One region of the Catenibacterium sp. genome, then DNA from elsewhere that is predicted to be linked to it. Evidence: a T-box and tRNA genes for the amino acid it is inferred to sense, from the RefSeq annotation. Region 1 holds a T-box; the other holds one or more tRNA genes.
The links. A T-box is a leader RNA that pairs with one kind of tRNA and senses whether it is charged. The one in region 1 lies ahead of leuS (leucine--tRNA ligase), so its partner is inferred to be a tRNA-Leu.

Region 1 (4,456 bases):
TACTTTCATAAATCATCCTACATACTGGATGAAACATTGACTAAACAATTTAAGAATACTTCAGTTAATGATCTTTCCTTAGGACAAAGACAACGAGCAGCGATAGAGCGTGCACTTTATTATGATCCAGATATTGTTCTATGTGATGAACCAACAGCTTCACTTGATCCAGATAATGCAGAGAGAGTATTAAAGATATTGAAGCAGCGTTCTCATTCTTCTCTTGTATTATTTGTATCCCATGATGAAGTATTAGTAAAACAATATAGTGATCGTATTATAGAGATGAAGGATGGATGTATTATAAAGGATACACTTATTAAAAAGACAGAAAGTTATCCTCGAGAGAACCATACCAATAATAAGCCACGACATTTTCCTATACTTAAATTAACTATCCAATCATTCTTAAGTAGTCGTAAAAGATTTTTTCAGATGTCATTTTCTCTATCTATCGCATTATTATGTTTGATGATGACATTTACATTTACATTCTCTTTTCGTAATACTATTTATCAATATCTTTCTTCATTGATTCCACAGAAGTCAATTACTTATAAATTACGTAATGATGATCCTTTATCTTTAACCCATTTCAATGAAGCATCCTATCATTATTTAAATCTTGATGATTATGATCTCATGGGAATCTCTCATAATAGTCAACGTTATCAAAAGAATGACGTATTATTTATATCAGACGACTCGTCCTATACCACTCATTATATATATGGTAGAGCTCCACAAAATAATGATGAAATTGCGGTTCCTCTCTCTACTGCAAGAAAACTTGCACAAAAGAATAAGGTCAATACATTACTTAATACAACTTGGACAATCTATTATAAGCATCAATTAAAGATAAAGGGAAAAGAAGTAAAGATAGTTGGTATTTCTCCACAAACCTATAATTATGATGCCTTCTATATGTATGAATATGCCAATTATCATTGGATAGAGTCCATCTTTAATCAAAGACCGACTGCAAGATATGGTATGTTGAAATATAAGGAAGATAAATCCATTATAGATTCTTTAAAAAAGAATTATCCTGAATATGAGTTTAAAGCAATGGGGGAATCAACTCAAAAAACTTTTAATCAGAATATGAATAGAATTCAGATGGTTCTAGTGTTATTCTCTATTCTCACAATACTTTCTTCTATATTTATGATAATGGAAATCATGATTCTTCATGCGATGCATTTAAAGAAGGATCATGCCATCATGAAGGCCTATGGTGAAAAGAAAAAACATATTTTTAAGATGTCTTTCTGTCAATGTTTGATTCTCCATTCTTATAGCTATGTGACAGCTTCACTCATATTACTTGGTATTATGAAGATAATGAATCAAATCATCCCACAGATTACAGACTTTCCTATGCATATCACTTTCCAGCCTCTTATTATGTTGATATTGTGGATTGGTTCTTTCTTATTAGTTTGTTTCTCTACGCTATTTAGTATTCTTTATATTATCAAGCTCAATCCATCCCGCATACTTAAAATGAGATGATACTTCTTGCAAATAATGGGAAATTATGATAAGGTGTGTAAGTATATAAAAGTCAAGGAACTAGAGTAGTAGATGGTCATACTTTTTAAGAGAACTTATGGCTGGTGTGAATAAGTAAAGTTATCCATTGAACTCGCTAGGGAGATGGGTCTGTGATAAGCAGATCACGTATTGCTGCGTTAAAGCATTAAGCGCATGAATCAGTCTTCATGAACTAAGGTGGTACCGCGAGTTCTCGTCCTTAGACATGAGGACTTTTTTTATTTTAAAAGTGGAGGAGACAAAATTATGGCTTATGATCATAAAATAGCAGAAAAGAAATGGCAGAAATACTGGGAAGAGAATAAGACATTCGAAACAGATGTTTATGATTTCTCAAAGCCTAAATACTATGCCTTAGACATGTTCCCTTATCCATCAGGACAAGGTCTTCATGTTGGACATCCAGAAGGATATACAGCAACTGACATCATGTCAAGAATGAAGAGAATGCAGGGATATAACGTATTACACCCAATGGGATTTGACTCATTTGGTTTACCTGCTGAACAGTATGCAATCAAGACAGGTAACCACCCTGAAGGATTTACATTAAAGAATATTCAGACTTTCACTAAACAGTTAAAGATGTTAGGTTTCTCATTTGACTGGGATAAGCAGGTATCTACTTGTGATCCTAGCTTCTATAAATGGACTCAGTGGATTTTCAAACAGCTATATGAAGATGGTTTAGCTAGATATGTAGATATTCCTGTTAACTGGTGTGAAGAATTAGGTACAGTACTTGCGAACGATGAAATCATCGATGGTAAGAGTGAACGTGGTGGATTCCCTGTTATTCGTAAGAATATGAAACAGTGGGTTATTGATATTCCTAAATATGCTGAAAGATTACTTGCAGGATTAGAAGAAGTTGATTGGCCAGAATCTACTAAAGAAATTCAGAGAAACTGGATTGGTAAATCAATCGGTGCTCATGTTGATTTTAAGGTAGATGGTTATGATGATAAATTCACAGTATTCACAACACGTTGTGATACATTATTTGGAGCTACTTATTGTGTATTAGCACCAGAACATGAATTAGTAGAAAAGATTACGACTCCTGATAAGAAGGATGAAGTAAAAGCTTACTTAGATGTATGTGCAACTAAGTCAGAACTTGAAAGAACTGAATTAAATAAAGAAAAGACAGGTGTCTTCATTGGTGCTTATGCAATCAACCCAGTAAATGGTAAGAAGATTCCAATCTGGATTTCTGACTATGTATTAGCTGGTTATGGAACAGGTGCTATCATGGCTGTTCCTGCACATGATGATCGTGACTATGCTTTCGCAAAGAAGTTTGGTATCGATATTATTCCAGTATTAGAAGGTGGAGATGTTACTAAGGAAGCATGGACACAAGATGGTGTACATATTAACTCTGACTTCTTAAATGGTTTAGATAAACAGGAAGCAATCGATAAGATGTTAGACTGGTTAGAAGAACATCATTGTGGTTCTAAGCATGTTAACTATCGTTTAAGAGAATGGATCTTTGCAAGACAGAGATATTGGGGTGAACCAATTCCAATCATTAACTTTGATGATGGCTCATCTGTTGCATTAAGTGATGATCAGTTACCACTTATCTTACCTGAACTTGAAGATTATAGTCCATCAAAGACTGGTTCTTCTCCATTGGATAAGGCTGTTGACTGGGTTAATGTAGAAGTAGATGGTAAGAAGGGTAAGAGAGAAACAAGTACAATGCCTGGTTCTGCAGGATCTTCTTGGTACTTCTTAAGATATATTGATCCACATAACGATAAGGCTATTGCAGATCCAGAATTATTAAAGCACTGGATGCCAGTTGACTTATATGTTGGTGGACCTGAACATGCAGTAGGACACTTATTATATTCACGTATGTGGAATAACTATTTATATGACAAGGGTATCGTACCAGTTAAAGAACCATTCAAGAAGCTATACCATCAGGGTATGATTCTTGGTCCAAATGGTGTGAAGATGTCTAAGTCAAAGGGTAATGTTATTAATCCAGATGATATTGTAGAAGCATATGGTGCAGATACATTACGTTTATATGAAATGTTTATGGGTCCTCTTGAAGCATCTAAACCTTGGAGTGAAACAGGTGTAGAAGGTTCAAAGAAATGGCTAGAACGTGTTTATAGATTATTTGTTGAATCTGATAAGTTAACTGATATAAATGATGGTTCATTAGACTTCGTATATCACTCAACAGTTAAGAAAGTGACTGAAGACTATGAAAACCTTGGCTTTAATACAGCTATCTCACAGATGATGATCTTCATCAATGAAGCATATAAGGCTAAAGCAGTTTATAAGCCATATGCAGAAGGTATCGTTAAGATGCTTTCATGTATTGCGCCTCATATCTGTGAAGAAATGTGGGAAAAACTTGGTCATGAAGGAACAATTGCTTATGAAGCATGGCCAACATATGAAGAAGACAAGCTTGTTGTATCTACAATTGAAATTGCAGTACAGGTAAATGGTAAAGTACGTGGACGTTTATCTATTAATAAGGATCAGGAAGCTGAATCTGTTAAACAGCAGGCATTAGAACTTGAAAATGTTAAGGCACATACTGATGGTAAAGAAATTAAGAAGATCATTTATGTTCCTAACAAGATTGTAAATATTGTAGTTAAATAATTCGTTAAGGCATCTCTTAGGAGATGTCTTTTTTTTGGATTAATGGACGATTTCTTCATGATAGTAAGAGAGGATATGATATGATAATATCAAGGGAGCGATAAAGTATGGAAATGAAATATCATTTGAGAAAGATGACATTTGAAGGAAAAAGTTACAATGTTTTAACGGATGAAGAATTAAAAGACTTAATTGTTTCTGAGATTTATAACAGAAATATAAAGAGGTAAATGAATATGGAAAAAAATTTTGA
Region 2 (4,456 bases), on a different contig from region 1:
TTAAAATTTGGGAAGGTTGTATCTTTTATCCCAAGTAGTGTTATTAAGGTTTTAGAAATGTTGGAAGAAAAGTAGGGAAACCTACTTTTTTTATGTGGGCACCTGTGAATTTATCCATGTATGGATGATAAAGGACATGGTACATTAAAACGTACTAAGAAGAAATCATATGACTGGATGAAGCATATCATTGAAACAAATGGTGCTGCATTAGAAGAGGATAGTGATTAATTCACTATTCTTTTATTTGTATCCGTTTTCACATAATGACAAAGTCACTACAAAGCGCTTATAGTCTTCGTGAACAAGTATAGTTATTTAACACCTAAAATTAGGTGTTATAGTATTACGATTTACATGCATTTTAAAAAGATATGATATATACTAAAGAAAATGAATTATTCACACTTATGCACATTATGCACAAAATAGAATAAAGAAATGAACAAAGTATTTATGTAATTTTGATCTAAAATATACCATGAAACATTGTAATCAAACAAATACATGATAAAATAGAAATGCAACCGTTTACAAGAAAGGGGGTTACACTATGAAAGCGTCTGAAGTATCCAAAAGACTTTCTAGTGGTGAAATGACTCCTCTATTAAGAGGAATTTACTCAGAAAATATAGATGAGCAGGTATTAAGATATAAAGAAGCTATACAATCGTTTATGGATTATTATGGAGATCAGGATATTATGATATTTAGTGTTCCTGGTAAATGTGAAATAGGTGGGAATCATACCGACCACCAGCATGGACGTGTTCTTGCATCCGCTATTCAATTAGATTCTATTGGTATAGTAGGTAAACAGGATCGTTATGTGAAGGTTATTTATGATGAACTAAATATTAATGAAATAGATACAGAAAATATAAAATATAATGAAGCCAAGAAAGGCACAATGGAATCATTGATCAATGGTGTATTATTTGGTTTAAACCAGAAGAATTATCATATCGGTGGTTTTAATGCTTTTATTCAATGTAATATTCCTAGAAATGTAGGTTTAGGTTCTAGTGCTAACTTTAATATTATGATTGGTACCATTATTAACTATTTATACAATGAAGGAAAAATTGAAAACAAACATCTTATCCAGATTGGGCGTTTTGCGACAAATACATTTTATTGTAAGCCAAGTGGTATGATGAATGAATGTGTCTGCTGTGTGGGTGGATTTATTAAAGTGGATTTTAAGGATTCTAATTCACCTGATATTTATAAGCTGAATACTGATTTCTCAAATTTTGATTATACTCTATGTTGTGTGAATTCTAATGTGTATAGATCAGATACTACTATGGATTATTATGCTGTTCCTAATGAAATGATCAAGGTGGCTAACTTCTTTAAGAAAGATGTCTTAAGAGATGTTTCTTATGATGAGTTCATGAAGAAATACCGTATGGTAAGAGCAAGAGTAGGGGATCGTCCTGCTTTAAGAGCACTTCATTTCTTTAAAGAAGAAGATCGTGTCTTAAAGCAGTCAGAAGCACTTGAAAAGGGAGATTTTGATACTTTCTTAAGATTAGTAAGAGAATCTGGAGATTCTACCTTTAAAGCATTACAGAATATTTATCAACAGGAAAGTACGCGTCATCAAAATATTGGTACAGCTATTGTATTAAGCGAAAACTTTTTAGGTGAAGATGGTGTTGTAAAAGTGAATGGTGGTGGATTCTCAGGTACTATGCTTGCCTTTGTGAAAACAAGTGTCATTAATGATTATGCAGCTTATATGGATTCTATATTTGGTAAGGGTTCTTGTTATATTATTCATGCAAGAGAACAAGGCGCAATAAGATTACTCTAAAGCAGTGAAAACTGCTTTTTTTTATAATTCTTTGTGCTATAATATTACCGACATATGTCAGTAACTGGAGGAGCGTATGGCTAGACCAAAGAGATCAAGGACAATTACAGGATTTCCTGAATACAATATGTTTGTACCTGATGGTATCCCTCAAAAAGGCTATATAGAGCTTGAATTAGATGAATTTGAGGTCATCCGTCTTATAGACTATAAGTCCTATACACACGCCAAATGCGCTGATAAGATGAATATATCACGTACTACAGTCACTGAAATATATGCCAGAGCAAGAAAAAAGATAGCACGCAGTATTATGGAAGGCTATCCTTTAAGAATTGAAGGCAATGAATGTATAAAGAAAACAGGGTATCCTGTATTAAAGGTAAAAGGAGAACATATTATGAGAATTGCGGTAACTTATGAAAATGAATCAGTTTTTCCACACTTTGGAAAAACATCACAATTTAAATTATATGATGTAGAAAACAATGAAATCAAAGAATCACAGGTTGTTGGTACAGAAGGATTAGGCCATGGTGCTCTAGCAATCTTATTATCTAATATGAATGTAGATGTATTGATCTGTGGTGGTATTGGTAGAGGTGCTATTATGGCTTTAAGTGGGTCTAATATTAATGTCGTAGGTGGAGTGACAGGTGATTGTGATACTGCAGTAAAAGCTTATTTAGATGGTACACTTGTTCCTGAGTCAGAACCTACTTGTGGATGCAGTCATGATAGCTGTGAATGCCATGATGAATAATATTTGACAAACAAATAAAACGAGAATAAAATCAAAACTGTTGAATGCTCGGATGGTGGAATGGTAGACACGCCAGTTTCAGGTACTGGTGGTTTATGCCGTGTGGGTTCAAGTCCCATTCCGAGCACCAATAGTTGTTAACGTGGGTAACCACGTTTTTTTTTGTGCATTAAAAAAGACTATGAATAACTCATAGCCTCTATATAATGATTCCCAAGAATCCTAATGCAAGGAAAATAAGAATGAGATAGATAATGACCTTTAAACTCCATTTAAATATATAAAACATAACAATAAATGGAAGAAATGCAAGAAAGAACACCATAGATAATAATGTACCTAACATAATCATCACCTCACTCTTATTATAATATTATTTTCCAGAATCTCCATAGTTTTTAAGTACTCTAGCACTTGGGTCATTGACATCACAGTTTTCCCATGTTTTGTTAGGCATCCAGAAGTCTTTGATCCATTTAGCTTTTCCTGGGTAATAAGATTCAAAGATATCACGATATAATAATGATTCTTTAGTAAATGGTGTACAGTAAGGATACTTCTCTTTAGCGTTTACTACATCTTCATCTGTATATAATGAATCAGCATATTCTTTTAAGTAATCTACCATAGAATGTCCTACTGCATCAGAGAATGCGGCTTTTTCTCTAAATAAGATATCTTGAGGAAGATAGTTTAAACCTTCAAAAGCATGTCTTAATAGATATTTACCTTTGTTGTAAGTGTTCATTTTCTTCTTAGGATCAATACGCATAGTATAATCCACAAAATCAAGATCTGCGAAAGGAACACGTCCTTCTAAGGCATTTGCACTAATACATCTATCTGCTCTTAATACATCATACATATATAATTCACGCATACGTTTTTGAGATTCTTTCTGGAATTCTTCTGGACTAGGTGCAAAGTCTGTATATTTATAACCAAATAATTCATCACTGACTTCACCTGTTAGAATAACCTTTAAATCAGTATGTTCATGAATATATTTACATAGAAGATACATACCAATACTTGCACGAATAGTCGTAATATCCCAAGTTTCTAATGTACGAATGACTTCTCTTAAAGAACCTAATACATCTTCTTTAGTCATAATAACTTCTGTATGATCAGTACCTAAGAATTTAGCGACTTCTTTCGCATACTTTAAATCAATAGGATCTGTTTCCATACCAATCGCAAATGTCTTAATAGGTGTATCAGTAATACGCTGACCAATCGCACATACTAATGATGAATCTAAACCACCAGATAATAAATAACCAACAGGGGCATCACTCTGTAATCTCTTCTTAACGGCTTCAATTAATTTAACACGTAGGTTCAAGGCAATTGTTTCTACATCATCATTATGCATTAATTTCACATCAGCCACATCATTGAAGCATACAAACTTTTCCCCATCATAATAATGTCCTGGTGGGAAAGGCATAATTTCTTTACAGACAGGCATTAAAGCTTTGGCTTCAGAACCAAATGCGATAGTGCCTTTTTCAGTATATCCATAAAACATTGGACGAATACCAATTGGATCTCTGGCAGCCATCATCTTATCAGTATCTGCATCATATAAACAGAATGCATATTCACCATCTAAATATCTTACAAGTGTATCTAAACCATATTTTCTATATAAAGGAATTAATACTTCACAGTCACTAGAAGACTTGAAAGTATATTCATCCATAATATTCTTCTTTAATTCTGGGTAGTTATAGATTTCTCCATTACATACCACAATAGTATGATCATCAGAAAATGGCTGCATACCATTTTCACTTAAATCCATAATAGCTAATCTATTGAAACCAAAAGTCTTATCAAATAATCTAGAAGTCTCAATCATATCA

Region 2: it encodes a tRNA-Leu, which carries the amino acid that the T-box ahead of leuS (leucine--tRNA ligase) is inferred to sense. The anticodon was not compared.

Annotation. Positions count from the first base shown of each region.
Region 1 is NZ_DAWDDM010000119.1:432-4,887, forward strand. Features, by position in the region: gene ACT8VG_RS06470 (ABC transporter ATP-binding protein/permease) at 1-1,518, shown strand, start outside; T-box leader at 1,565-1,764, shown strand; gene leuS (leucine--tRNA ligase) at 1,807-4,203, shown strand.
Region 2 is NZ_DAWDDM010000132.1:433-4,888, forward strand. Features, by position in the region: gene ACT8VG_RS06870 (SulP family inorganic anion transporter) at 1-75, shown strand, start outside; gene ACT8VG_RS06875 (galactokinase) at 554-1,822, shown strand; gene ACT8VG_RS06880 (DUF134 domain-containing protein) at 1,899-2,585, shown strand; tRNA gene ACT8VG_RS06885 (tRNA-Leu) at 2,632-2,715, shown strand; gene ACT8VG_RS06890 (hypothetical protein) at 2,785-2,931, opposite strand; gene asnB (asparagine synthase B) at 2,959-4,456, opposite strand, start outside.